4 regions of the Streptomyces sp. Wb2n-11 genome follow, and region 2 is predicted to be linked to each of the others. Evidence: riboswitches for the same ligand, from Rfam matches in the RefSeq annotation. Region 2 holds a riboswitch; each other region holds the start of a gene.
What was found. Region 2 has a riboswitch for cyclic di-AMP ahead of BN1555_RS19165 (LysM peptidoglycan-binding domain-containing protein). Riboswitches for the same ligand answer to the same signal wherever they lie in the genome.
Positions count from the first base shown of each region.

Region 1: it holds a riboswitch for cyclic di-AMP, as region 2 does, so the genes downstream of both, BN1555_RS28440 (C40 family peptidase) here and BN1555_RS19165 (LysM peptidoglycan-binding domain-containing protein) in region 2, are expected to answer to the same signal.
Region 3: it holds a riboswitch for cyclic di-AMP, as region 2 does, so the genes downstream of both, BN1555_RS17070 (M23 family metallopeptidase) here and BN1555_RS19165 (LysM peptidoglycan-binding domain-containing protein) in region 2, are expected to answer to the same signal.
Region 4: it holds a riboswitch for cyclic di-AMP, as region 2 does, so the genes downstream of both, BN1555_RS03570 (M23 family metallopeptidase) here and BN1555_RS19165 (LysM peptidoglycan-binding domain-containing protein) in region 2, are expected to answer to the same signal.

Region 1 covers NZ_CVPB01000001.1:6,217,475-6,224,457, forward strand. The annotation lists partial or broken gene bioB (biotin synthase BioB) at 1-767, opposite strand, end outside; gene BN1555_RS28415 (8-amino-7-oxononanoate synthase) at 912-2,069, shown strand; gene BN1555_RS28420 (ATP-binding protein) at 2,448-2,879, shown strand; gene BN1555_RS28425 (LysR family transcriptional regulator) at 2,883-3,797, opposite strand; gene BN1555_RS28430 (LysE family translocator) at 3,885-4,541, shown strand; gene BN1555_RS28435 (VOC family protein) at 4,638-4,973, opposite strand; gene BN1555_RS28440 (C40 family peptidase) at 5,034-5,507, opposite strand; cyclic di-AMP (ydaO/yuaA leader) riboswitch at 5,511-5,693, opposite strand; gene BN1555_RS28445 (hypothetical protein) at 6,008-6,316, opposite strand; gene BN1555_RS28450 (ATP-dependent Clp protease proteolytic subunit) at 6,325-6,978, opposite strand.
Region 2 covers NZ_CVPB01000001.1:4,202,172-4,209,154, reverse strand. The annotation lists gene eno (phosphopyruvate hydratase) at 1-843, opposite strand, end outside; gene BN1555_RS19165 (LysM peptidoglycan-binding domain-containing protein) at 1,101-1,829, opposite strand; cyclic di-AMP (ydaO/yuaA leader) riboswitch at 1,833-2,003, opposite strand; gene BN1555_RS19160 (LysM peptidoglycan-binding domain-containing protein) at 2,269-3,315, opposite strand; gene BN1555_RS19155 (cytochrome P450 family protein) at 3,429-4,700, opposite strand; gene BN1555_RS19150 (nucleoside triphosphate pyrophosphohydrolase) at 4,786-5,778, opposite strand; gene BN1555_RS19145 (SurA N-terminal domain-containing protein) at 5,851-6,510, opposite strand; gene BN1555_RS19140 (GtrA family protein) at 6,582-6,983, opposite strand, start outside.
Region 3 covers NZ_CVPB01000001.1:3,737,960-3,744,942, reverse strand. The annotation lists gene lhgO (L-2-hydroxyglutarate oxidase) at 1-590, shown strand, start outside; gene trmB (tRNA (guanosine(46)-N7)-methyltransferase TrmB) at 974-1,750, shown strand; gene BN1555_RS17075 (PrsW family intramembrane metalloprotease) at 1,825-3,318, shown strand; partial or broken gene BN1555_RS17070 (M23 family metallopeptidase) at 3,394-4,466, opposite strand; cyclic di-AMP (ydaO/yuaA leader) riboswitch at 4,511-4,657, opposite strand; gene BN1555_RS17065 (DUF2332 domain-containing protein) at 4,915-5,928, shown strand; gene BN1555_RS17060 (PP2C family protein-serine/threonine phosphatase) at 5,837-6,983, opposite strand, start outside.
Region 4 covers NZ_CVPB01000001.1:802,290-809,272, forward strand. The annotation lists gene BN1555_RS03550 (STM4013/SEN3800 family hydrolase) at 1-390, shown strand, start outside; gene BN1555_RS03555 (STM4012 family radical SAM protein) at 387-1,715, shown strand; gene BN1555_RS03560 (STM4011 family radical SAM protein) at 1,852-2,760, shown strand; gene BN1555_RS03565 (SGNH/GDSL hydrolase family protein) at 2,713-3,504, opposite strand; gene BN1555_RS03570 (M23 family metallopeptidase) at 3,697-4,647, opposite strand; cyclic di-AMP (ydaO/yuaA leader) riboswitch at 4,650-4,824, opposite strand; partial or broken gene BN1555_RS03575 (alpha-galactosidase) at 5,209-6,983, opposite strand, start outside.

The DNA of each region.
Region 1 (6,983 bases), 2.0 Mb from region 2:
CAGCGCCCGCTGCGGGGTGAGGTTCCACTCCTTGGCGAGCGGCGTCCCCTCGAACGGGATCAGGAAGTTCACCGGCACCGAGTCCGGGTCCAGCTCGCGCAGCGCGAAGACGACGTCCACCAGATCGGCGTCGCTCTCGCCCATGCCGCGATCAGCCCGGAGCACGCGGACATGCCCGCGGCCTGCGCCTGCTGGACGGTTTCCACGCGGTCGGCGTAGGTGTGGGTGGTGGTGATGGCGCCGTACGTCGCCTCGGACGTGTTCAGGTTGTGGTTGTACGCGTCGGCGCCCGCCGCCCGCAGCCGCTCCGCCTGCCCGTCGGACAGCAGCCCGAGGCAGGCGCACACCTCGACGTCCTCGTTCTGGTCCTTGATCGCCTCGATCGTCTTCGAGACCCGGTCGACGTCCTTGTCCGTCGGCCCGCGCCCGCTCGCGACCAGGCACACCCGCTTCGCGCCGCCGGCGACCCCCGCGGCCGCCGCCCTGGACGCCTCGTCGGGCTTCAGCCAGGTGTACTTGAGGATCCCGGCCTTGGAGCCGAGCCGTTGCGAGCAGTACGAACAGTCCTCGGGGCACAGACCCGACTTGAGGTTGACGAGGTAGTTCAGTTTCACCCGCCGTCCGAACCACTGACGGCGTACCTTTCCGGCCGCGGCCACCACATCGAGCAGCTCGTCGTCGGACGTCGCCAGCACGGCGAGCGCTTCTTCGCGGGTCGGCAGCTCACGCCGCAACCCTTTCTCCACCAGTGTGTTCAGCAGGTCCATGGCGCCGATCCTGGCCTACGGCGCAGCCTGCCGCCAGGGAGGAACCGCACAAGAGAGGTCCGACGAGGTGTGGGTATTGCCACACCCTGACCGCGCATGACCCCGGCTAGTGTCTGTTCGCTGCCTACAAAAAGGGACTCACTCATGCCCCAGGGACCGTTCGACCCGTTCGGCTGGATCGAGGAGCAGGCGGCGGTGCGCGCCACGGCCGGACTCGTCAGGACCCTGCGCCCGCGACCTGCCGAGTCCGCTCTGCTCGACCTCGCGAGCAACGACTACCTCGGCCTCACCCGCCGCCCGGAGATCACCTCCGCCGCCGCGGAGGCCGCCCGCCTCTGGGGCGCGGGCGCCACCGGGTCGCGGCTCGTCACCGGCTCCACGCGGCTGCACGCCGAACTGGAACGGGAACTGGCCGACTTCTGCGGATTCGAGGCGGCCCTCGTCCTCTCCTCCGGTTACGCCGCCAACCTCGCCGCTCTCACCGCGCTCACCGGTCACGGTGCGCTGATCGTGTCCGACGCCCTCAACCACGCCTCGATCGTCGACGGCTGCCGGCTCGCGCGCGCCACGACCGCGGTGGTGCCGCACGCCGACCCCGACGCCGTACGCAAGGCGCTCGACGCGCACGAGGGCCGCGCCCTGGCCGTCACCGACTCGGTGTTCTCGGTGGACGGCGACGCGGCGCCCCTGCCGGAACTGGCGGCGGCCTGCCGTGCGTACGGAGCGGCCCTCCTCGTCGACGACGCGCACGGGCTCGGCGTCCTGGGCGACGGCGGCAGGGGCGCACTGGACGCGGCGGGCCTCGCGGGAGCGGACGGCGTCGTCACCACCCTCACCCTGTCGAAGTCGCTCGGCAGTCAGGGCGGAGCGGTCCTCGGCCCGGCCCGTGTCATCGATCACCTCGTCAACACGGCCCGTACGTTCATCTTCGACACCGGACTGGCGCCGGCCGCCGCGGGCGCGGCGCTGGCGAGCGTACGGCTGCTGCGCCGTGAACCGGAGCTGGCGGGCAGGGCCCGGAGCGTCGCCCTCTCGCTGCACCGCGGACTGACGGACGCCGGCCTGAGCGCCGTACGCCCGGACGCCGCCGTGGTGTCGGTCCTGGCACCCTCGCCGGAGGCGGCGGTGCGGTGGGCGGCCGACTGCCGGGCGGCCGGTCTCGTGGTGGGCTGTTTCCGGCCCCCTTCGGTGCCGGACGGGATCTCCCGGCTCAGGCTGACCGCGCGGGCTGACCTGACGGGCCGGCAGATGGTGGAGGCGGTGGACACGGTCGTGCGGACCGCGCCCACCACCGCCTTCTGAGAGCCGGCGGCCAATTCACCGGACGGGGTCCGGAGATCTGCGTGGGGGAATTCCGGCGTCGGCGGCAGCTTCCGCAACCGCTGTCCCCTGCCGACGGTCGGCCGGCCGAACTCGCCCGCGAATCAAGGCGGATGAGCGCCGTCTCGCGACGCGGCCTTCACGGCTTCTCCACGACTTTGCACAAGGCCTGGGTCAAACGGACCACCGCGCAGCAGAGTTCACCGCTTCGAGCGACAGACATCTGCGTATCTCGGAGGATCACGCCCGGTAGCGGCACTGTGAGTGGCACTCTGGCGCGGAGCACAGTCCGAGGCCGTCCTCGAAGTTCATCCGCTACGAGTCGGAGTCCGGCCCCGGTGGGAAAGGGACAGCGTCGCCATGGCAGACCACCAGGAAGTATCCGTCACTCTGCCGAGCGAGCCAGCCTCGGTTTCCGCGGCCAGGAGATATGTCGCGGAGATTCTCGGCGAATGGGGCATGCCCCCGGGATCCGACGCCGCCGATACCGTCCGGCTGATCGTTTCGGAACTTGCGACCAACGCCGTTCAGCACACCTTCGGGCAGTCGCCGACGTTCACCGTGGACGTACAGCTGGAGCGGGACGAGCAGCTGCGCATCGGCGTCACCGACAGTCACCCGCGCTGGCCGAAACGGCTGCTCGCCGCCGTCCAGCAGGACAACGGGCGCGGCATGGTGATCATCCGCTGGCTCACCGCCGAGTACGGCGGACGGGTGTTCGTCCAGCCCACCGGGGACGGCGGCAAGACCGTGTGGATCGCCCTGCCCTGGACCGTACCCGTCCAGCAGTAGGGCTCAGACCGCACAGGCCCGGCCGAAGGCACCGCGCAGCAGCGCGCGCAGGGTGTCCGCCGCCGGGCTCGCCTCACCGGGCCGGTACGCCACCGAGATCGTGCGTCGCAGCCCGGCCGGTTCCAGCGACCGTACGCCCACCGGCGTCATCGCCGTCGCGGCGACCATCTCGGGCACCACGGCCACCCCGAGCCCCGCGCTGACCAGCGCGCACACCAGCGCGTAACCGGGCGACTCGCACACGACCGCCGGTGTCGCCCCCGCCGCGGCCAGCGCCGCCTCCACTGCCTGCCGGGGCGGATGCGAGGGCGCACTGCTGATCAGCGGCTGTCCGGCGAGTTCGGCGACCGGCAGCCGCCCCGAGCCCGTGGCCAGCGCGTGCCCCGGTGCCGTCACCAGGACGAGCTCCTCGTGGAGCAGGGGGTCCGCCGCCACGCCGGGAGGCATCGGCACGGCCGGCGCGGGCTCGTACGCGTGTGTCAGCGCCAGGTCGACCGCGCCGGACGCCACGGCCGAGACACCGTCCGGCGGTTCGTAGTCGGCGACCGCGAGCTCCACGTCGGGGTGGGCGCGGCGGAAGGCGCTGAGCACGGGCGGCAGCAGGTGGATGCCGGCCGTGGTGAACGTACCGACACGCAACTGCCCGCCGGACAGGCCCGCGAGCCGCGCCAGTTCGTGCCGCGCCCGGTCCATCTCGTCGAGTACGCGGCGGGCCCGCGCCGCCAGCAGTTCGCCCGCGGCCGTCAGGCGGGCACCGCGGTGGTGACGCACCAGCAGGGCCGCCCCCGCCTCCCGCTCCAGCTTGGCCAGCTGCTGGGACAAGGCGGGCGCGGTGTAACCGAGCCGCGCGGCGGCGCGGGTGATCGAGCCGGCCTCGGCGACCGCCACCAACGCCGCGAGCCGCGTCGGGTCGTACACCGGCCCTCCCCCCTTAAGCGTTTCTTCAGGCAGACCCAGAAGATCACAAGTACATGCTGAAGCCCCGGAAGGTCCAGGCTGAGGGGCATGGACGCACAACTGGTCGCCTTCACGGGCGTCGCCGCCGGCATGGTCGCCATGCCCGGCGCGGATTTCACCGTCGTCGTACGCAACGCGCTCGTCTCCCGCCGGGACGGGGTCGCCTGCGCGGTGGGTGTCGCGGGCGGGCTCCTCGTCCACACGGCGCTGGCCGTGGCGGGACTGGCGGCCGTACTCGTCGCCGTACCGGCGCTCTTTCGCACGGTCCAACTGCTCGGTGGGGCCTACCTCCTCCACCTCGGCTGCCGGGCACTGAGGTCCGCGCTGCGCCCGGCGACGCGGAAGGGGCCGGAGCCCGAGCCCGGCGGACCGACGGCGACCGCGGCCCGCGGCATCGGCCGCAGTCTGCGCCGGGGCTTCCTCACCAACGCGCTCAACCCCAAGGCGCCGGTGCTCTTCCTCAGCCTGCTGCCCCAGTTCGTCCCGGCGGACCAGCAGCCGCTGCCCAGGACGCTGCTGCTCGCCACCGTCGTCGTCGTTCTCGCACTGCTGTGGTTCCCCGCCGTGGCCCTGCTCGTGGACGGGCTCGGCAGGTGGCTGCGGCGGCCGGGCGCGGTCCGCGCCGTGGAAGCGGTCAGCGGGACCGCGCTCACCGTACTGGGAGTGGTCCTGCTGACAGGCCCGGTGGCGGCGGCCACCGTGTAACGCGCCCGCCCACCGCCCGCACCGCGGTGTCGGCCCACCGCCCGCACCGCCGCGTCAGACGGGCTTGATCTCCTCCGCGCCGCGCTCCACGCAGAATTAGTTGCCCTCGGGGTCGGCCATGACGACCCAGCCCCGGCCGTCCTCGGTGCGGCGGTCGTCGACGATCCGCGCACCGAGCGCGCCGAGCCGCTCCACCTCGGCATCCCGCGTACCGTGCGGCGGCTGGATGTCGAGGTGAACGCGCTTCTTGCCGGCCTCGTCCCCGGGAACCCGTATGAACAGCAGTCCGGGCACACCGGGCCGCTCCGGATCGATCAGCACCTCGTCGTCACCCGGCTCGTCCAGCAGCTTGTAACCGGTCAGGCGGGACCAGAACTCGGCGATCGCGTACGGGTCGTGGGCGTCGAAGGTGGTGTGACGTACCGGATTCAGGAAGGTCCTGGTAGGGAACGTATCTCCCCGGACCGGCAGCCGGCAGCCGGCAGGGAAATATCAGCGCACGCGGCCGTACCAGACGCTCTTGGACCAGATCTTCTCCAGCTTCACCACGGAGCCGGACTTGGGCGAGTGCCAGATCTTGCCGCTCCCGGCGTAGATGCCCACGTGGTAGACGTTCCGCCCGGAGTGGAAGAAGACCAGGTCTCCGCGCTGACGGCTGGAGGCGGAGATGTGCCGGGTCTTGTTGTACTGGGACTGGGCGGTGCGTGGCAGGCTCTTGCCGGCCTTCTTGTACGAATAGAGCGTCAGCCCTGAGCAGTCGAACCGGCTCGGGCCCGCCGCCCCGTACTTGTACGGGGCCCCCTTCTTCGACGCGGCGACGTTGAGCGCCTTCGTCGAATGCGATGCGGCCTGCGCCTCGGTGACGGCACCGGGCGCCAGCATCGTGGCGCCGATCGCGGCGAGGGTGAGAGCCGAAGCGGCTCCGGCCCGGGACAGCACGGACGGAACATTCTTGTGCGCGGTCATGCGCAACCCTTCGTCAGCCGCCTGTGAAGGATGACCTGTCGGGTTCGGACAGGCGAAGATGCCCGGCCGCGGTGTGCGGCTTCACCCCGAGGGACGACCGTCTCCGGCCACCCCGTACTGCTTGGGTCCTCCACTCCTGCCGATGCACTCCTGTCGACCAGTCATCCGGAGCGGCGGCAGGACTCAGCGTCCGCCCGGACCGCCCCGCCGCGGTGGCGGGGGCTTGTCGTCCCAGGGATCTTGACTCATGAACGGCCGGATTTCCGAGCCGAAACGGCATTTTGTGAGGCTGATCACCGCTGACCCGTTCGGGTGGACAGGGGTGTTTTCGGCACCGGGCGCCGGTGTCCGACGACCGCCGTACCAGCGGCGGAATGTCCAATTCCGCCAAACGTGCAGGTGTGTTGCGCAAGCGGGGTCATACCGCTGTTCAGGTATTTCCTACGCCTTTTGAGTGAGTTCCTCTCGTACGCCAATGGGGGGAGCCGACCGCGTGTTCCTCAACTCGCGGACGCGGCTGGCAGGGTGACCCGGTCCGCCCGCCGCTCCCCGTCGAGCACGCGCAGGGCCCGCGTGAGCGTGGCGGCGTGCACGCGCGTCTCGCCCCGCTCGTGCATCAGGGCGAGAGCGTCCCGCAGTCCGGCGGCCTTCCCGGCGAGCGCCTGGGCGGCCCGCAGCGCGCCATAGGTGTCGGTGCCGCGTGCGGGGTTGATCCGTCCCATCAGATCGAGCACTTCGAGATAGCGGTCGACGAACTCGCACTCGGCGCGCGTCAGTGCGGGCAGCGGCGGCAGTTCGGGCGGCAGCATGCGCGGGTTCACCTCGGAGCCGGGGAGGCGGGCGCGGCCTTGCGGCTCTGCACGACGTGGTCCACCAGGCCGTACGCCATCGCGGCCTCGGCCGTGAGCACCTTGTCGCGCTCGATGTCGTCGTCGACGCGCTCCGCGCTCTGGCCGGTGTGCAGTGCGAGCAGTTGAGTGAGCGTCTGCCGCATGCGCGTCAGCTCCCGCGCCTCGATCTCCAGGTCCGAAGGCCGGCCGCGTACGGGCCGGTCGGTGGACGGCTGGCTGAGCAGCATCCGGGCGCCCGGCAGGGCGAGGCGCTTGCCCGGCGTGCCGGCCGCGAGCAGTACGGCGGCGGAGGCGGCGGCCTGGCCCAGGCAGATCGTCTCCACGTCGCAGCACACGAACTGGATGGTGTCGTAGATCGCGGACATCGCGGTGTGCGAGCCGCCGGGGGAGTTGATGTAGAGCGAGATGGTCCGGTCGGGGGCGGCGTGTTCGAGGTACATGAACTGCGCCGTCACGTCGTTGGCCGCGGCGTCGTCGACGGCCGTTCCCAGGAAGACGATCCGCTCCGCGAGCAGTTTCGCGTACGGATCGACCGTGCGGGTCCCGGTGTCGGTGCGCTCGGTGAACTCGGGCAGTACGTAGCGGGCGCTGTAGGTGCTGCGGGCGGTGGATCGGTTCATGGCGG
Region 2 (6,983 bases):
GGAGACGAGCGGGTACGCCGCCACGAGCTCCTCGTAGTACTCCGTCATCTCGGCGGCCGAGCGGGACTTGCCCTCGAACTCGTAACTGCCGTCCTTGTAGAACTCGGACGCGGCGACGTCGAGCGCGAGCGCGATCTGCTCACCGGGGACGTAACCGGCCTGCTTGACGGCCTCGAGGATGAGGTCGAGCGCGGCGCGGTTGGAGTCCAGGTTCGGCGCGAAGCCGCCCTCGTCGCCGAGGCCGGTGGACAGGCCCTTGGACTTCAGGACGGACTTGAGGGTGTGGTAGACCTCCGTGCCCCAGCGCAGGGCCTCGGAGAACGACTCGGCGCCGATCGGCGCGATCATGAACTCCTGGATGTCGACGTTGGAGTCGGCGTGCGACCCACCGTTGAGGATGTTCATCATCGGAACGGGCAGCAGGTGCGCGTTCGGGCCGCCGAGGTAGCGGAAGAGCGGCAGGTCGGACGCCTCGGAGGCGGCGTGCGCGACGGCGAGGGAGACGCCGAGGATGGCGTTGGCGCCGAGGGAGCCCTTGTTCTCGGTGGCGTCCAGGTCGAACATGGCCTGGTCGATCAGACGCTGCTCGGTGGCGTCGTAGCCGACGAGCTCCGGGCCGATCTGCTCGATGACGGCGAGGACGGCCTTCTCGACACCCTTGCCCTGGTAGCGGTTCGGGTCACCGTCGCGAAGCTCAATGGCCTCGAACGCTCCGGTGGAGGCACCGGACGGAACGGCAGCACGACCGGTGCTGCCGTCGTCGAGGCCGACCTCGACCTCGACCGTGGGATTGCCTCGGGAGTCCAGGATTTCCCGGGCTACGACGACGTCGATGGACGGCACGAGCATCTCCTTCTGGGATGTGACGCTATGGGGTGCAGGGTCACTTTGGCCTTGCGACAAGAGCCTAACCGGACCGGGGGCGTCGATCGGCCGTTCGCCCGCCCCCTGGGACAAGAAGAGGCCCGAATACCCGCAACAGCGGACGTAACTCTTGGATGTGCGGAACAGCGTTCCGCTCTACTCATCAGTAAGGGGAAACCCCGGCCCGGCGCGCACGGGGGAAGCGCGCCGGACCGGGGTGCTTCGGGGGAAGCGGGTCAGCTGAGGTGCAGCTGCTGGCCCGCGTAGATGACATCGGCGTCGTCGACGATGTCCTTGTTCAGCTCGAAGAGCTTCTCCCAGCCGCCCTTGACCTTCTTCGCTTCGGCGATCTTGCCGAGGGTGTCGCCGGACTTGACCTTGTACTCGCCGTCGCCCTTCTCGATGACCTTCGGGGCGGCGGGCTTCGCGGTCTCGGCCTTCGGCGCGGAGCGGACCTCGCTGCGCGAGGCGGGCTGCTCGGCGGCGCGCGGGGCGGCCTGCTCCTGCGTCCGCTGCGGCTGGGGCGCGGCCTTCTGCGGCTGCGCCTGCTGCTGCGAGGAGCCGGAGGTGTCGACACCCGGGTCGACGCCGTCGTTGGTCAGACCGCCGGCGCCGGCGCAGGCCCAGGCACCCGGGCCCTGCATGTCGAGGAGCTTCTCGGCGGTGGCTATCTGCTGGGCCTTGGAGGCCTTGTCCGCGGTGGGGGCGTACTGCGTACCGCCGGCGGCGGCCCAGCTGGACGCGGAGAACTGCAGGCCGCCGTAGTAACCGTTGCCCGTGTTGATGGACCAGTTGCCGCCGGACTCGCACTGGGCGACAGCGTCCCAGGTCTCGACGGAGGCGGCGGAGGCCGACGTCGCGCCCATCAGCGGGACGGCGACAGCGGCGCCGGTGATGCCGGCGAACGTGGCGATACGAGCGGCCTTCGACGGACGACGGTGCTTGGCCTTGCCGGAAAACAGCATGCGACATCTCCTCACCGACGCCTACGAGGTGAGCTGTCGGGTTCGGGCCAATGAGTGCCCGGCCGCGCGACCTGCGTCGCGCGCCTTAACCCCAAGCCGGTTCCGTCCGTCTTCCGACGTCCGGGCCCGGCGCCTACCTGGGTCCCCCGCTCCTGCCTACGGCGCTTTACGCGTCGGTTCCCCGACCGACGGCAGGATTCGGCGTGACGGTCGACGGGGCCCGCGATGGCGAGCGGTTCGACCGTAAACACATGAGCCCTCGATGTTCAAAGAGGAGCATCACGGAAATATCGCCCGTTCCCACCCCCACCTGATCCCCATCTGCGCAGGTCAGGGGCGAGACTGACGGACCGTTCGGGCCAGCCGCGTGATATGAGGCAAAGAGATCCATGTCTCACTGTCTCCAATACGGACATAGCGGCCCGAACTGTCCCCGTTTTCAGTTCAGATCGAGGCTTTGGCCAGGGACGATGAGGTCCGGATCGGACCCGACGGTCTTCTCGTTCGCGGCGTAGAGCGCCGGCCAGCCGCCGCGCACGTCGTGCGCGTCCGCGATGGCCCAGAGGCTGTCGCCGGTGCGGACGGTGTAACCCTTGTCCGCACCTGCGTCCGCGCCCCTGTCCGGTCCCGCTTCTTCCGCTTCCCGCTCACCGGCCGTGCCGACCGCGTCGCGTGTCGGTCCGTCACCTCGCGAGGCGTGACGGCCCGATTCGCGCTCGATGCCCGAGTCGCCCGTTACGGCGTCCGTGTCCTCCCGGGCCTTTTCGCCGCGATGCTTGCCCGGGGAGGCGCTCCTCCCAGGAGTGGCCCCAGCGGTTTCACGGGCGGGCGCGCCGGACGTCTCGGCGTCGGCGGTGGCCTCCGCGGCGTCGGCGGCGTCGGCGGCGTCGGCGGCGTCGGCCGACGGAGCCGCCGTCGACCCGGCGGACTTCTCGGCCCCGGCCGCCTTTCCGTCCGAGGAAGCCTCCGGAGCCGTGGAACTCTCCGGCGTCCCGGCCGGCGCGTCGGCCTTCGAGCCGGCCTCGGAACCGGTCCTGGAGCCGGACTCGGAGTCGGCCTTCGGTGCGGCATCCGGCTCGGCGGTCGCGCCGCCGCTCGGCTCGGCGTCCTCACCCTTCGTCAGGCCCGAGATGAGCGCGCAGCTCGGCCACGCCCGCGGCCCCTGTGCGGCCAGTACCTTCTCGGCCACCTGGATCTGCTGGGAGCGGCTGGCGAGGTCGGCGCGCGGCGCGTACGCCGTACCGCCGAAGCGCTGCCAGAGTTCCGGCGAGAACTGGAGTCCGCCGTAGTAGCCGTTGCCGAGGTCGGCACTCCACATGCCGCCGCTCTCACAGTCGGCCACCCGGTCCCAGGTCGTGGCTTCGGCAGCGTTCGCACCGGTCGCGCCGAGCAGCGGGATGGCGATGGCCGATCCGGCGACTCCTGCCGCGACGACGAGAGCTGGAGCCTGGCGGGGTCGGCGGTGTCTACCGTTCCCGGAGCGCATGCGGTGGCCTTTCGAGTGGCGGCTGAGGTTGACGGTGAACGTAGCCGCACTCGAACGTCTGTCACAAGTCGATACAGCGGAGATCACATGAAGGTCTCGCTCTTGACGTACCGTCACTTCCGTTCTGACCCGAAGCGCACGGGCAAAGTACGCAATCCGCGCATAATGAGCCCTCCGCGCCACCGCAGATCATCGGGTTCTGCCGCAAGTCGCAGATCGGGAAGGCGGCGCAGCAGCGTCGCGATCGCCGTCTGCCCCTCCAGCCGGGCCAGCGGCGCGCCGAGGCAGTAGTGGATGCCGTGCCCGTACCCGAGGTGCTGGTTGTCGCGGCGCGAGAGGTCGAGCGTGTCCGGGTCGTCGAAGCGCTCGGGGTCCCGGTCGGCCGCGGCGAGCACGACGAGCACGGGGTCGCCCACCGCGATGTCCTGGCCGCCCAGGGTCAGCGCCTCGGTGGCGTACCGCCAGGTCGCCAGCTCCACCGGGCCGTCGTACCGCAGAAGTTCCTCGACGCCCGTGGCGAGCAGTTCCGTGTCCCCCTCGTCGAGGGCGCGCTGGAGGCGCTCGCGCTGCTCCGGGTTGCGCAGGAGCGCGTACACGCCGTTGCCGATGAGATTGACCGTCGTCTCGAAGCCCGCGAAGAGCAGGATGAAGGCCATCGCTGCGGCCTCGTTCTCGGTGAGGTGCTCGCCGTGGTCGCTGGCGCGGATCAGGCCCGAGATGAGGTCGTCGCCGGGCTCCTCCCGCTTGCGGTGGATGAGCTCGGCGAGGTAGTTGCGCATCTTCTTCACCGACCGGGCGACGCCGCCGCGCGGCCCGCCGCCGTGGCGGATCATCATGCCGGCCCAGTCGCGGAAGTCGTCCTGGTCCTCACGCGGTACGCCGAGCAGGTCGCAGATCGCGTAGATGGGGAGCGGGAACGCGAAGTCGTGGATGAGGTCGGCCTCCCCCTCCTCCAGGAAGGCGTCGATCAGCCGGTCCGTCAGTTCCTGTACACGCGGGGCGAATTCGGCCACCGTGCGCGGTGTGAACGCCTTCGACACCAGGCGCCGCAGCCGCGTGTGGTCCGGCGGGTCGATGTTCAGCAGGTGCGTCATCAGGTCGGCCTTGCGCTCGCCCGGAATGCCGGTCCTGCCCTTGGCGTGCGCGGAGCCGCTGTGGTGGGCCGGGTCCTTGGAGAGCCGCTGGTCCGCGAGTGCCTGGCGCGCGTCGGCGTAGCGCGTCACCAGCCAGGCCTCGACCCCGCTGGGCAGCGTCGTCCGGTGGACGGGCGAGTGCTCGCGCAGCCAGGCGTACGCCGGGTAGGGGTCGGTGGCGAACTCCCAGGTGAAGAGTTCGGGCACGGGGCCCTCGGACGGGGGTTCGGGGGTGTTCTGGTGGTGCGGCACGCCGTCGACCGTATCCCTTCGCCCCCGGCCGCCGGACGCGGGCGAACAGGCTCGACCGCGTCCGGGGAGGGCAGGCCGGGGCGGGCTAGTCCTTGTGGCCCTCCGCCGCCCGGATCGCGTCGCGGTACGTGCGGGCCGCCGCCCGCAGCGCCGCTTCGGGGTCGACGCCGGACTCCTCCGCCCGTACCGCCATGGCCAGCAGTTCGTAGCCGATGCCCTCGCCCGCCGGGAGCGGCACGTCGAGGTGGGCGCCGCGTACGCGCGAGGAGAGCTTCGCGACGAGGGCCAGGCCGGGCTGGCCGAGGGGGACGCCGTCCGTGACCGAGTCGCGCTGCTTCTCGGCCGCCTTCGTCCGCAGCCAGTGCGCCTTGACGTCCTCGGGGGTCTCGGCGGTCTCGTCGCCGAAGACGTGCGGGTGGCGGTGGATGAGCTTGTCGACGATCGTGCCAGCGACGTCGTCGATCGAGAAGGGTTCGTCCTGGTCTTCCTGGGCGATGCGTGCGTGGAAGACGACCTGGAGGAGTACGTCGCCGAGCTCCTCGCGGAGTTCGTCGCGGTCGCCGTCCTCGATCGCCTCGACGAGCTCGTACGCCTCCTCGATGCCGTACTTCGCGAGGCCCTCGTGGGTCTGGCGCGAGGACCACGGGCATGCGAGGCGGATGCGGTCCATGACCTGGACCAGGTCGAGGAGGCGGGCGCCCGGCAGGTCGTACGAGCCGGGCAGCAGCTCCAGGTCGGGCATCTGGACCCGGCCCGACCCGGCCAGCCTCGCCAGGCCGTCGGTCAGGGCCTGGTCGCCCTCGCCGGACGGGACGACGACCACCGTGCGGTCGCCCTCGCACGCGTCGATCAGCTCCTGGGCGGTCGGGGCGGCGTGCTCCACGGTGACGCCCGCCTCGCGCAGGTACGGCAGCTGCGGGTGGTCCGCGTCGGCGCACACCACCAGGTCGGCGTCGCGCAGCGTCTGCCAGGCGGGCCAGGAGAGGAGTCCTGGAGCGACCCGGTGGCTGGCGGTGAGGAGGACGATACGGCCGGGGGCGGCGGGCGCGGGGGCGGGGGCGGGTGCTTCGCTGGTCACCCCTCGAACGTACCCCGGCGGTACGACAGCCCGGGGCCGGCCCCGGCCCCGGGTCTGCCGGACGGGCGGGGGCTAGGCACCCGCCTGCTGCGCCTCGGGGGCGGTCGCCTCCTTGGTGACCTGGGTGATCCACGGGGCCTTGTAGTCGCCGAGCTCCATCTTCTGGTCGTCCCACGTGCCGTAACGCGGGTTGACGTCGATGTCGAGCTTCTCCGACGCGGTGACGAACGCCTCGTTCACCTTCTGCTGGCCCTCGGGGGTGTTGGTCGCGCCGATCTTCTCGGCGAGCTTGCCGACCAGGACGTCCCTGCGGATCGCGTCGTCGATCTGGTCGGGGGCGACGCCGCGCTGCTGGAGGTACATCGCGGCGAGCTGCTCCTCGCCGCCGGCCTGCTCGGCCGCCTCCCCCCGCGCGGTCTGGATCTCCTTGCGGCTCACGCGCGCGCCGGCGTCGTCCGCGGCCCGCTGCACGATCCGGTCCACGATGAGGTCGTAGAGCTTGGCGCGTCCGAGCTGCCCGGTCGCGCCGACGAGCTGGGCGGACTGCGGCGAGGTCTGCTGGGCCTGGCGTACGTCCTTGACCTGCGACTGGAGGGCGGAGACCTCGATACGACCGCCGCCCACGACGGCCGCGGCCCCTGGATGCGCCTCGTTGCCGCAGGCGGCGAGGAACGGCGCCGCGACCAGAAGGGCGGTGGAAAGGGAGAGCGCGGTGCGACGGCGGCGGTGCAAAGGGGGCCTCCCGGCGGTGATCGTGCGGCATCGCGGTGAAAGTGCGACGAACGACCTTGCGGTGATCGATGTTAGGCAGTCGGAGTGGTCCGGGCCACTGATTCGCCCAACGATTCGTTCGTGTTCGTGGATGCGCCGTCCCGGGAATTCCGGGAGGGGCCGCCGAGCATGATCGTCCGGGAGACGACGAAGGTGATGGGGATCGCGGCGGACGCGGCGATCAGCGGGGCGTACGTGCTGTGGAGACGCAGGACGTCCACGAGGAGATAGACGCCGCTGGTCGTGATCACGAAGTTGGCGGCGTTGGTGAGCGGGAAGAGCAGGAACTTCCGCCAGGTGGGGCGCGTGTTGTAGGTGAAGCGGCAGTTGAGGAAGAAGGAGCCGGTCATGCTGACGGCGAAGGCCAGGACGTGCGCGGCGACATACGGCAGCCGGAGCAGGAACAGCAGGTAGCAGGCGTAGTACGTCCCGGT
Region 3 (6,983 bases), 460 kb from region 2:
GGGTGGCGCGGCTGGCGGGTGACGACCCGGGGGTGCGGATCGTCCCGTTCCGGGGTGAGTACTACGAGCTGGCCCGGCCGGAGCTGGTGCGCGGCCTGGTCTACCCGGTGCCGGATCCGGCGTTCCCCTTCCTGGGGGTGCACCTGACGCGGGGCATCGACGGCGGCGTGCACGTCGGCCCGAACGCGGTGCCGGCGCTGGCTCGGGAGGGGTACGCCTGGTCGGTGGTACGGCCGCGCGAACTGGCCGGGACGCTCGGCTGGCCGGGCTCCTGGCGGATAGCGCGGCGCCACTGGCGGTACGGCGCGGGTGAGCTGCACCGCTCGGTGTCGAAGCGCGCCTTCACGGAGGCGGTGCGGCGGCTGCTGCCGGAGGTCACGGAGGCGGATCTGCGGGCGGCGCCGGCGGGGGTGCGGGCGCAGGCGGTGCTGCGGGACGGGACGCTGGTCGACGACTTCCTGATCCGGGAGGCGCCGCGCACGATCCATGTCCTGAACGCCCCGTCCCCGGCGGCGACCGCCTCGCTCCCGATCGGCAGACGGGTGGCACGGCGGGCGCTGGGAGCGCTGGAGGCACTGGGGGCGAGGTAGACCGCCGCCCTCCGGGACCTGCGACGCTCGGAGCCTGTGATGTTCCGGGGTCTGCCACCCTCGGGGCCGGCCGCACTCGGGGCTTGCCACCCTCCGAGATCCGCCACCCTCCGGAGCCCGCCACCCTCCGGGGTCAGCGGTACCCAGGGCCTGCCGCACTCCGGGGCCCACCACCCTCCGGCGCCCGCCACCCTCCGGGGTCAGCGGTACCCAGGGCCTGCCGCACTCCGGGGCCCACCACCCTCCGGCGCCCGCCTCGCTCCGGGACCCGCTGCATTCGGGATCAGCGGCGCTCCGGGGCCGCCGCCCTCCCGGGCTGCGGGGCTTTCCCCTTCCTGTCGGTCGCGCCGTAGAATCGGGGCATTGTGTCTGAGTCCTCCAGCGTGCCTCCCGGCGCCGCCCACCACGTCTCCCCCTTCCACCGAGCGAAGGGCGAGCCCCGCTTCCCCGGCGGTCCCGCGCCCGACCCCGCCGGGTCGCACCACGAGCGGCGGATCCGCAGCTTCCAGCCGCGGCGCAGCCGGGTGACCACGGGCCAGGCCGAAGCGCTGGAGCGGCTCTGGCCCCAGTGGGGCCTGGACATCGACGGGCAGCGCGTCCTCGACCTCGACGAGCTCTTCGACGGCCGTGGGATGCCGGTCGTGCTGGAGATCGGTTTCGGGATGGGTGAGGCCACCGCACAGATGGCCGCCGAGGACCCCGGCACCGGCATCCTCGCCGTCGACGTGCACACCCCCGGGCAGGGCAACCTGCTCGGTCTCGCCGAGCGCGCCGGCCTCACCAACGTCCGGGTGGCCAACGGCGACGCGATCATTCTGCTCCGCGAGATGCTGCCGCCCGCCTCCCTCGCCGGGCTGCGCGTCTACTTCCCCGACCCGTGGCCGAAGAAGCGCCACCACAAGCGGCGCCTCATCCAGCCCGAGTTCCTCTCCCTCGCCGCGCCCAGCCTCGCGCCCGGCGCGATCCTGCACTGCGCGACCGACTGGGAGCCGTACGCCGAGCAGATGCTGGAAGTGCTCACCGCTCACCCCGGCTTCGAGAACACCGTGCCGGACGGCGGCTACGCGCCCAGGCCCGGATTCCGGCCGCTCACCCGCTTCGAGGGGCAGGGGCTCGACAAGGGCCATGTCGTGCACGACCTGTTGTTCCGCCGCAAGTAGAACCCGCGACCAGAACCCACGGGCAGAGTCCCTGGGCATCGCCGGCTGTCCGTACCCCTCGTTAGGGTCGTCGGGTGTACGAGTCGCCTCCGCACCCCCGGCACCACCCGGCGGTCCCGGACTGTGAGCAGCAGCCGCAGTTCACCGCCGTACCGCCGCCTGCGCACTGGCACTACAAGCCGCGCCGCGCCCGGCGGCGTGCCAGGGCGGTGCGCGCGGGCGCGGTGATCACGCTGCTCGCGCTCTGCGCCCTGGTGATCCTGGCGATCGTCCGCGACCAGACCGGTACCCAGGGCTTCCTGGTGGGCCTGGGGCTGGCGGTGCTGCCGGTGCCGCTGCTGGCCGCCGCGTTCCTCTGGCTGGACCGGGTTGAGCCCGAACCCTGGCGGAACCTCGTCTTCGCCTTCGCCTGGGGCGCGTTCGCCGCGGCCCTCGTCGCGATCATCGCGAACAGTTTCGCGACCCGTTGGATAGCCACGGCCACCGCCGATCCGGCGGGGGCCGAATCCCTCGGCGCGACGGTGATAGCCCCGGTCGTCGAGGAGAGCGCGAAGGCGGCGGCGATACTGCTGATCTTCCTTTTCCGCAGACGGGACTTCACCGGGATCGTCGACGGAGTGGTCGTCGCCGGCTTCACGGCGACCGGCTTCGCCTTCACCGAGAACATCCTCTATCTCGGCAACGCCTTCGGTGAGGACCAGGCGGCGGGTGCCTCCGGCCTCGCCTCGGTGACCGCGGCGACCTTCTTCGTACGCATCGTGATGTCGCCGTTCGCGCACCCGCTGTTCACGGTGCTGACGGGTATCGGCTTCGGGCTCGCCGCGCTCGCGCCGCAGCGGCGCCCGGGCCGGTGGCGGCGGATCGCGCTGCCGCTGCTCGGTCTGGTGCTCGCCATGGGCGTGCACGCCCTGTGGAACGGCTCCGCGGCCTTCGGGACGTACGGCTTCTACGCGGTGTACGCCGCCTTCATGGTCCCCGCCTTCGCGCTGCTGACCTGGCTGGTGATCTGGACGCGCCAGCGCGAACTGCGCACGATCGCCGCCGAACTGCCCGCCTACGCCGCCGCCGGCTGGCTGCGGCCGGCCGAGCCGGCCGCGCTCGCCTCGATGCGGGCCCGTTCGCTGGCACGGGGCGCGGCGGCGCGCGCGTACGGAAGCGGTCCGTACGGAAGCGGTCCGTACGGAAGCGGTCCGTACGGAAACCAGGCGGCATCCGGCGGGCGGGCCGCGTCCCGGGCCGCCGCCCGTGCCGTCGCCGAGTACGAGGTCTTCGCGACGTCCCTGGCCCTCCTGCGCCACCGGGCCCACCGCGGCGCGGCGGGCCCGGACTTCACCGCACGCGAGCAGGAGCTGCTGCACCACCTGTGGCAGCGCAGGGACGTGGCCGGGCCGGCCCTGGAGTACGCGGCGCGGGCGACGAGCCGGGTGTGGGCCCCGCCAGCGCCCCCGTGGCGGACCCGGCCGTACCCGTGGCCGTCGCCGGCGCCGTGGTACGGACCGCCGCCCCAGCGCTCCGCCCCCCACCGGGACCACGCCGTCCACAACCCGTACCGGCAGCAGCAGCGGTAACAGAGCCGGCAGCCCTGGCGACGGGGGGTGTGTGCCAGGACTGCCGGGGATCGAGGGGAACCGCGGGGAATGCCGTCAGACCGTGAGGCCCTTGTCCCGCAGCCACGCGGCCGGGTCGATGCCGGCGCCGCCGGGCGTGTGCACTTCGAGGTGCAGGTGGTCTCCCGTCACATTGCCGGTGGCGCCCACCCGGCCGATGACGTCGCCCGTTCCGACCTCTCCGGAGGTGACGGTCATCGAGGAGAGGTGGCAGTACCAGATCTCCGTGCCGTCCGGGAGCTCCAGGACGATGCGGTAGCCGTACGCGCCCGACCAGCCCGCCGATTTGATGGTGCCGCCGTGCACGGCCTTGAGCGGCGTGCCCTTCGGGGCGGCGAAGTCCAGGCCGGTGTGGTGGCCGGAGGACCACATCGAGCCGGACTGGCCGTAGGTGGAGGTGAGCGTGTACGAAGAGAGCGGCAGCGAGTAGCTGGCGGCCAGCTTGGCGAGCCGCTCCTGCTCGGCCTTGCGCGCGGCCTCTTCCTCCGCCTTCCGCTTCTCCTCCTCGGCCTTCCGCTTCTCCTCCTCGGCCTTGGCCTCCGCCGCGCTCTGCTGCTCGGCCGCCTCGGCCGCTGCCTGCTCGGCGGCCTTCGCCTCGGCGGCCACCTTGGCCTCGGTGTCGGCCGCGTCCTGCTGCTGCTCGGCCTGCTGGAGGATGCGGGCGCGCAGTGCCTCGCCCGCGTCGGTGGTGCCCTGCTGCGCGTCGGCGGTGGAGACGCCCGCGGTGGTGAGCGGGGCGGCGGCCAGGGTCGCTTGGCCCGCCGTGCCCGTACCCGCCTGGCCGCCGGAGCCCGAGTCGCCGGGCATCCAGGCGCCTATGCCGGGAAGGGACTTGGCGTCGGGCAGCGAGTCCGCGATCGCGTCGGGAAGGGAGATCGAGACGGCCGGCTTGTCCTGCGCGGTGGCTATGCCCCCGCGCCGACCGCGGCGATGACGCCGACGCCGAGAACGGTGGAACTACGGCCGATTCCGCCGCGCTGCTTGGCGACGCGATGACGGCCGCGCACGGGACGGATGGACTCCTCGGTGGGATTCCACTCTTCCCAGGTTCCCTCCGCGCCACCGGGAATGCCGGCGGCGTTCGGTACCTCGTACCCGTAAGAGGGCAGGGTGGCTTCGGGGGCAGGCCTGTTGGACGCCACGGAGGCGTGCTCCTTTCCTTCCTTCTCGCCTACCGGGTTAGCTGACGGGTTCGGAGCAGGAAGGTCTCCTACGGGCTCCTCGTAGGTACGAAGGAGTCCGATTCACCCCAAGGAACGTGGTTCCCCGGTTCCCTTGCGGAATTCGGCGCGTGCGCACGGTGTCGCCTCTTGCGACGACTGGGACGACCGCGCTGCGTTATCGAACGTTAATAGACACCAGGTCCGCTTTCCAAGCTGTTCCCGTTGATCGTTAACGATATCGACCTGAATCAATCACCACACAAGCGGTCGTAGTGGGGCGAGTTGATCTGCCCCCGATCGACACTCTGAAACCTCGCTTCCATGACGGTTCGTCAATCGTTATGCGTAGTGGCGTCTTACGACTACGCAGCGTCGCGGGCCTAGTTTCGTCGTCATGGTTGTCAACAGCACGCGGTCCGTGGCCGACCGCTACCGCGAGTTCTCCGAACAGCAGGCGCGCGGCGTCTCCCCCGCCTACGCCGAACTCACCGCCCGCATCAGCGAGGACGAGGACCTCTGCGCCCTCATCGCCGCCCTGCCGCCCGGCAACAAGCAGCAGCCCAATCTCCTCCTCGCGGCCGTCCGCTTCCTCGGCGGCCCCTCCGAGCGGTGGGCGCCCTTCCGCGCCTGGACCCTGGCCCACTGGGACGCCGTACGCGCCGTCGTGCTGACCCGCTTCACCCAGACCAACGAGCCCGCCCGCTGCGCCACCCTGCTGCCCCTCCTCGCCGCGCTCCCGCAGCCCCTCGCCCTCATCGAGGTCGGCGCCTCCGCCGGCCTGTGCCTCCACCCCGACCGCTACGCCTACCGCTACGACGGCGGCGCCGTCCTGGGCTCCTCCCCCGTCACCTTCGACTGCCGTACGGAGGGCCCCGCACCCCTCCCCACCGCGCTGCCCGGCATCGCCTGGCGCGCCGGCATCGACCTCAACCCCCTCGACACCACCGACGAGGAAGACGTCCGCTGGCTCCAGTCACTGATCTGGCCGGGCCGCGCGGAGCGCCCGCGGCAGCAGCTCGCCGCCATCGAGGCCGTACGTACGGCGCCCCGCCCCCGCATCGTCCGCGGCGACCTCGTCGACGAACTCCCGGCGCTGGCCGCCGAAGCCCCGGCGGACGCCACCCTGGTCGTCTTCCACACCGCCGTACTGACCTACCTGCCGCTCGCCCGCCGCGAGGAGTTCGCCGCGCTCGTCCGCGAGCTGCCGGGCCACTGGATCTCCAACGAGCACCACACCGTGCTGCCCCGGCTCGACGCCCCCGCCCCCGACGACGAGCACCTGCTCACCCTCGCCCTCGACGAGCGCGTGGTCGCCTTCACCGCTCCGCACGGTCAGAGTCTCCACTGGTTCGGTGCGACGAGGGTGCCGGGTGGGACGGGCGCGACGGGTGTGACGCCACCCGCCTGACCAGGCTCACGGTCCGGCGGCGGTCCGGCTGTCCCTCGGCGGGCCGCGCGACCGCCAGCAGGGCCATGTCGTCCGTGGCGGCCCCGTGCGTGTGCAGCCGTACGTCGTCGGTGATCGCGTCCAGCAGTTCCTCGGGGCCCGGGAAGATCCGCCCGCGCAGCCGCGCGGGCGGATCGTAGAAGACGCCGTCGGCGTTCCTGGCCTCGGAGAGGCCGTCCGTGAAGAGCAGCAGCGTGGCGCCCGGCGGGAACGCGCGCTCCTGGGCCCGGTCGGGCCAGGTCCCCAGCTCGCCCATCCCCAGCGGCAGCGCGGCCTCGTCCGGCACGATCTCCGTGAGAGCCCCGTCGGCGTACAGCATGAGCGGCTCAGGATGGCCGCGGTTGACCAGCCGCACGACACCCTGGCCGCGCGGGATCTCGGCGAGCACGGCGGTCGTGAACCCCTCGAAGGCGTCGATCCCGTCCCGCCGCGCGCCCTCCCGCATGAGCGCCCGTTCCAACCGCTGCACGACACCTTCGAGCGACCTCTCCTGCTCGGCGGCCTCCCGGAACGCCCCGATGACGACGGCCACCGCCTCCACCGCGTCGAGGCCCTTCCCGCGTACGTCGCCGACCACCAGCCGTACCCCGGCCGGTGTGTCCTGCACGGCGAAGAGGTCCCCGCCGATGAACGCGTCCGCCTGCGCGGCCTCGTACCGCGCCGCGACGTGCAGGCCGGCGATCCGGGCGGGGGGCGTGGGGATCACGGCACGCTGGGCCGCCTCGGCGATGGTGCGGGCGGAGGCGAGCTGCTCGCCGCTGCGGCGCACGACGCGGTTGATGACCAGCGCGAGGACGGCGACGGTGACGACGGTGACCAGTTCGGTCACGGACTCGATCTCGGTCGAGGTGTCGTTGTACAGGTGCAGCCCCACGACGGCGGCGACCGCGGCGCCCCCGGCGAGGAGCGTGTTGCGCAGGGAGAAGAACGGCGCGGCGATCAGCGGGGCGGCGGCGAAGAGCGGTGACGCGGTGAAGTGCGGCGGCGTGACGACGTCGAAGACGAGCCCGCCGACG
Region 4 (6,983 bases), 3.4 Mb from region 2:
CCGGAGTTCGGGGTGGCGTCGTCCACGTCCTTCGAGGATCAGGTCGGCCGGGCCGAGCGGGTCGTCGCCGGGCTCCCGGCGGACCAGCGGCTGTTCCTGTTCGTCAACGTCTCCGCGCTGCACCAGCCGAACTGGTTCCACCTGCCCGGCGCCACCCGCGAGGCGGGTGACTCGCGCGCCACCCACGCGGCGGCCCTGGAGTACGTCGACCGGCACATCGGCCGTCTGTTCGCCGCCGCGAGCAGCCGCCGCCCCTGCTTCGCCATCGTCTGTTCCGACCACGGAACGGCGTACGGCGACGACGGCTACACCGGCCACCGCCTCGGCCACGAGGCCGTCTGGACCGTCCCCTACGCCCACTTCACCCTCGACCAAGGGGCCACCCGATGAGCACCACAACGCCCCGCCCCTACCAGGATTACGTCTACGCCTACCCGCACAAGACGGCGTACCGCGGGCTGGAGAACCGCCCCTCCCTCCGCGGCCTCTGGGCGGACGAACCCAAGAACGCCCTTTCCCTCTACCTCCACATACCGTTCTGCGAGGTCCGCTGCGGCTTCTGCAACCTCTTCACCCGGATCGGCGCCCCCGGTGAACTGACCGGCCGCTACCTCGACGCGCTCGATCGGCAGGCGACCGCCGTCCGCGACGCCCTCGGTGACGGCGGCGTCCACTTCGCCGCCGCGGCCTTCGGCGGCGGCACCCCCACCTTCCTCGACCCCGGTGAGCTCGAACGGCTCTGCGACATCGCCGAGAAGCGGATGGGCGCGGACCTCGGCGCCGTGCCCCTGTCCGTCGAGGCCTCCCCGGCCACCGCGACCCCCGACCGCCTCACTGTTCTCGCCGCCCGCGGCACGACCCGCCTCAGCCTCGGCGTCCAGAGCTTCGTGGATTCCGAAGCCCGCGCGGCCGTGCGCCCCCAGCGCCGCGCGGACGTCGAGACGGCCCTCGCCGCCGTCCGCGACGCCCGCATCCCGGTCCTCAACATCGACCTCATCTACGGCATCGAGGGCCAGACCGCCGAGACCTGGCGCACGTCGCTCGACGCGGCGCTCGCCTGGCGGCCCGAGGAGCTCTACCTCTACCCCCTGTACGTACGCCCGCTCACCGGCCTCGGCCGGCTCGGCGCCGAGGCCGACGCCGCCTGGGACACCCAGCGCCTGCGCCTCTACCGCCAGGGCCGGGACCACCTCCTCGCCCACGGCTACGAGCAGGTCTCGATGCGCATGTTCCGCCGCGCGGACGCTCCGGAGCAGGCGGCCGACGACTACGCCTGCCAGACCGACGGCATGATCGGCCTCGGCTGCGGAGCCCGTTCGTACACCTCCGCGCTCCACTACTCCTTCGACTACGCCGTCGACATGCGCGAGGTCCGCAAGATCATCGACGACTACACCGCCACCGGGGACTTCTCCCGTGCCGAGGTGGGCCGGTACGTCGACGCCGACGAGGCACGCCGCCGCCATCTGCTCCAGTCGCTCCTCCAGGCCGGGGGCATGCGCCTGACGGACTACGCCGAGCGGTTCGGCACGGCGCCGGCCGACGACTTCCCCGCCGAACTCGGCCGCTTCGCCGCCCGCGGCTGGCTCGACGACGGCGCGCCGAAGGACCTGCTCCGGCTGTCCGCCGACGGCCTCGCGTACTCCGACGCGCTCGGCCCGGAACTCTTCTCCGACTCCGTACGGGCCGCCATGGCCGCGTACGAACCGAAGTGAGCCCGGCCATGGAGCCGAAGGACCTGCTCCGGCTGTCCGCCGACGGCCTCGCGTACTCCGACGCGCTCGGCCCGGAACTCTTCTCCGACTCCGTACGGGCCGCCATGGCCGCGTACGAACCGAAGTGAGCCCGGCCATGGACCTGACGATCCTCTACCGCGGCCCGCTCGCCTCCTGCGACTACGACTGTCCGTACTGCCCGTTCGCCAAGCGCCGCGACAGCCGCGAGCAGTTGCGCGCCGACCGCGCCGCGCTGGAGCGCTTCACCGAGTGGGCCGCCGCGCAGACGAACGGCGACCGCCTCTCGGTGCTCCTCACCCCGTGGGGCGAGGGCCTGGTCCGCTCCTGGTACCGCCGCGCCCTCACCGAGCTGTCCCGCATGCCGCACGTCCGGCGCGTCGCCATCCAGACCAACCTCAGCTGCCGCACCGACTGGCTCACCGAAGCAGGCGCCGACCTCGGCACGCTCGCGCTGTGGTGCACGTACCACCCGGGGCAGACACCGTACGGCCGTTTCCTCGCCAAGTGCCGCGAACTGACCGTCCGCGGCGTGCGGTTCAGCGTCGGCGTGGTCGGCTTCCCCGAGCACCTCGAAGAGGCGCGCAGGCTGCGCGCCGCGCTCCCCTCCGAGGTCTACCTGTGGGTCAACGCGGCCGAGGGCCGCACCTACACGGACGAGGAGGCCGGACACTGGACGGCTCTGGACCCCCTCTTCCCGTACAGCCGCCACCCGCACCGCTCCGCCGGTCTGCCCTGCCGGACCGGCGAATCGGTGATCTCGGTGGACGGCGAGGGCACGGTGCGCCGCTGCCACTTCGTGCGCGCCGAGCTCGGCAACCTCTACGACGGCTCGTACCGGCAGGCACTGCGTCCGCGTGCCTGCCCCCTCGCCGTCTGCGACTGCCACATCGGCTACGTCCACCTGGAGACGCTGCCGCTGTACGACGTGTTCGCGGGCGGCGTCCTGGAACGCGTCCCCGGCGCACCTGCCGCCCTCTCACAAGGGCAGCAGGTCGGGCCGCTTCGCCTCGACGTGGTCACCTGAGGACTCCCCGCGCAGCCGGCGCCCGATCCACGGCACCAGGTGCTCCCGCGCCCACTGGATGTTGTCCCGGCGCACCTCCAGCACGCCGCGCGGCGCCATCGGCGGCCACGCCTGGTCCGGGTCGGCCGGGACGTCGAGCCCGAGCACCTGCGCGGCGCGCAGCGCCACCCGGGTGTGGCCCTCGGGCGAGAGGTGCAGCCGGTCGCCGTCCCAGGCGCGCCGGTCCTGGATGGACTTGAGCGACCACAGGTCGAGCACCGGGCAGCCGTACCGGTCGGCGACCGCCCGTACGTGCGCCGTGTACGTCGCGATCTTGCCGCGCAGATGACGCAGCACGGGCATGGTGCGCGTGTCGAAGCCGGTGGTCACCATCACGGTGCCCACGGCGCCGGCGAGGTCGGCCACGGCCCGCTCGAAGCGCTCGGCGACGTCGTCGGGGTCGCTGCCGGGCCGGAGGATGTCGTTGCCGCCGGCGCAGAAGCTCACCAGGTCGGGTGCGAGCGCCTTCGCGCGCGGGACCTGCTCCGCCACGATCTGGTCGAGGAGACGGCCGCGTACGGCGAGGTTGGCGTAGCGGAACGTGTGCTCGGGTACGCGGTCGTCGAGGAGTACGGCGAGCCGGTCGGCCCAGCCGATGAACGCACCGTCGGGTCCGGGATCTCCGACGCCTTCGGTGAAGCTGTCGCCGATCGCCGCGTACGACCCGATGGTGCCTGCGCTGAATGATCTCGAATCGTCTGCCACGTCGGCACATCCTTCACCGGAATGAGTGACCTACGCCACCGTAGGGAGGGGTTGACGTGGGGTGATATAGGACACCGGTCAAGCTTTGTCCAACCCGGAATAGACCAAAAAATGCGCATACGCCCCCTTCCGCCGCCCGGTGCGGGCGGCGGAAGGGGGCGTACAGGAGCGTTCAGGCCGACCCGGGAGGGATCAGACGGTGACGCCGTGGCCGCGCAGGTAGGCCAGCGGGTCGACGTCCGAGCCGTAGCTCGGGCCGGTCCGGATCTCGAAGTGCAGGTGCGGGCCGGTCGAGTTGCCCGTGGAGCCGGAGAGGCCTATCTGTGTGCCGCCGCCGACGCTCTGGCCGGAGGAGACGGACAGCGAGGACAGGTGGGCGTACTGCGAGTACCGGCCGTCGTCGTGCTTGATGACGACCTCGTTGCCGTACGAGCCGCTCCAGCCCGCGGAGACGACGGTGCCGGCACCGACGGCCTTGACCGGGGTGCCGCTGGCCGCGGCGAAGTCGACGCCCGTGTGGTAGCCACTGGACCAGCTGCCGCCGGCGGCGCGGTACGGGGTGGTGACGCTCGCGGAGACCGGGGCGGTGAAGCCGGATCCGGTGCTCTGGGCGGCGGAGGCGGAGTTCACGGAAGTGGACTCCTCGGCCTTGGCCTCGGTCTTGGCCTCGGCCTTGGGAGCGGCGGCCTCGGCCTTGGGCGCGGCAGGAGCCTCGGCCGCAGGCTTCGCCTGCTTCGCCGGGGCCTGCTTCGCCGGGGCCTGCTTCGCGGGCGCCGACGCCTTGGCGCCGATGGTCAGCTCCATGCCCGGCAGGATCAGCGAGGGGTTGCCGCCGACGACCTCACGGTTGTCCTCGTACAGCTTCTGCCAGCCACCGCGCACGTTCTGCTCTTCGGCGATCTTCGACAGGTAGTCCCCGGAGACCACGGAGTAGATCTTGGTGCTGGTCTTCTTCTGCGGCGTCGCCTTCTCGGACACCGCGGCGGCGGACGCGGCGGCCGGGGCTGCGGCCTTCTCCGCGGCGTTCGCACCGGTGGCGGTGATCAGGGGAAGTGCGAGTACGGCTCCGCCCGCTCCCGCGGCGACAATTCCGCGAGTGATCGAGTTGGACCTCGGGCGGCGGTGCTTACCCTTTGCGGGCATGGAACATTCCTCTCCGGCGCCTACGAGGTGAGCTGTCGGGTTCGGGCTGGAGATGCCCGGCCGCGCTGCTGCGCGACTTCACCCCAAGCCGGTCCGGACGCACGAGACGTCCGGATCACCGGCGTACTTACCTGGGTCCCCCGCTCCTGCCAACGCGTGAGTGAGTGAGTGCGGATTCCGGGAGGTGGCAGGATTCGGCGGTCCACCCGGATTGCGGTGACCGTAAGCCGACGGGGGTCCCCCGTACAAGCCAGTCCATTCACACGGGCATTGCCTGACGGGAATTCACCACGGAATTCCCGTCACCCTCCGTGGATTACGGATCTTTACGCACCGCCCGTGAACCGGCATTTGCACCCGGAGCTTCGCCACGCACTGTCACGAATATGATCCTGCTCACCAGCGGCCTCTGCCATTTCCCGGCCCTACAAGGGAAGTTGCCCCAGAATCGTCCGTTTCACCCCAAATGCAACCCATCTCCCCGACCGTGGACCGCAAGGGTCGGGAAGGGGAAGCGGGAAGGGCGCGGGAAGAACATGGAGGAGCGGGGAGGAACAGGGCTCAGACCCTCCTCAGCCGGAAGACCGCGGCATCGAGGTCACCGCGCAGCGCGGTGCGCAGTCCCCGGTGGAGCAGTACGGAACCCCGGTGCACGGCCGAGGTGTCGAGGCAGGCGTACGCCGCGTCCGGGTCGAGCCCGCGCAGGCGCAGCGGAGGCTGCTGCTCGCCGTAGTGCTGGGCCTGGAGCCAGGCGAGGACGACGGTGTCGTCCCCGCGTACGTACTGGACCGCGCTGAGCCCGCCCTCGGGCGCCCGCAGCCGGTACAGCTCGCCGTGCTGCACGACCGGCCGGATCTCCTTGTACAGGTCCACCCACTCGCGCGCCTCGGCGATCTCGTCCTCGCTCCACCCGGCCAGGTCGCCGCCGATGCCGAGCACCCCCGCCATCGCGCTCACGAAGCGGAAGCGCAGCGAGCTGACCCGCCCGTTGAGCTGCGTGTTGGGGCTGTCGGTGACCCAGGCGGCCATCGCCCGCGCCGGGTGCAGCTGGCTGAAGCCGTGCTGGATGGCGAGCCGGTCCAGCGGGTCGGTGTTGTCGGAGGTCCACACCTGGTCGGTACGGGAGAGAATCCCGAGGTCGATCCGGCCGCCGCCCCCGAACAGGACTCGAAGGCGACGTCCGGATGCGCGGCCCGCAGCCGGTCGAGGAGCGCGTACAGCGCGTGCACATGCTCGGTCCACAGCTTCTGCGGGTACGGTTCGCCCGGCCAGCCCGCGTCGGTGAAGCAGCGGTTGAAGTCCCACTTCACGTAGTCGACGGGAGCGCTCGACAGCAGCCCGTGGAGCTGGTCCCAGAGGTACGCCTGGACGTCGCCGCGCGCGAGGTTGAGGACGAGCTGGTTGCGGAACTCGGTACGGGTGCGGCCGGGATGGTGCTGCACCCAGTCGGGGTGCGCCCGGTACAGGTCACTGTCCGCGTTCACCATCTCCGGCTCGACCCAGATCCCGAACCGCATGCCCAGGCCGTGCACTTCGTCCGCGAGCGGCCCCAGCCCGCCGGGGAAGCGGTCCGGGTTCGGCGTCCAGTCGCCGAGCCCGGCGCGGTCACTGGTCCGGGCGCCGAACCAGGCGTCGTCCACGACGAACAGCTCCACGCCGATGTCGGCGGCCCGCCGCGCGAGGACGCGCTGCTGTTCCTCGGAGATGTCGAAGCCGGTCGCCTCCCAGGAGTTGTAGAGGACGGGCCGCTCGCGGTCCGCGCCGGGGACGACGTGCGCGAGCTGCCAGGCGTGCCAGGCACGGCTCGCGCCGCCGAACCCGCCCTCGCTCCACAGCCCCGCGAAGACGGGTGTGGTGTACGTTCCGCCGGGCGCCAGCCGCAGCAGACCCGATTCGTCGTGCCCGGCCCCGCCGGTGATCTGCACGGTGCCGTCGGGCAGTTGCTGTACGGCGATGCGCCACGACCCGGACCAGCCGAGCGCGCAGCCGTACACCTCGCCGCTCTCCTCGGCCGCGCCCTCCGCGTCGAGCGCGACCCACGGCAGGTGCTGGTGCCCGGTGTGGCCGCGGCGACTGCCCAGGATCTTCTCGCCGGGGGTGAGCGCGGAGCGTACGAGCCGGGACTCGGCCGCCCACCGGCCGTGCAGCTGGCTCAGCCGCCACCGCTCGCGCCGGGGCAGCGTCCAGGCGGCGGCGTCGGCCCGCAGCAGCTCCAGGGCGGGGGCGCCGGCCGGCCCCTCGTGTGCGACGGTGGCCCACCGCTCGACGACGTCGGAGTCCTCGCGCATCCGGTAGTGCAGGGTGAGGCCGAGGTGGTGCACGGGGTCGGTGAAGCG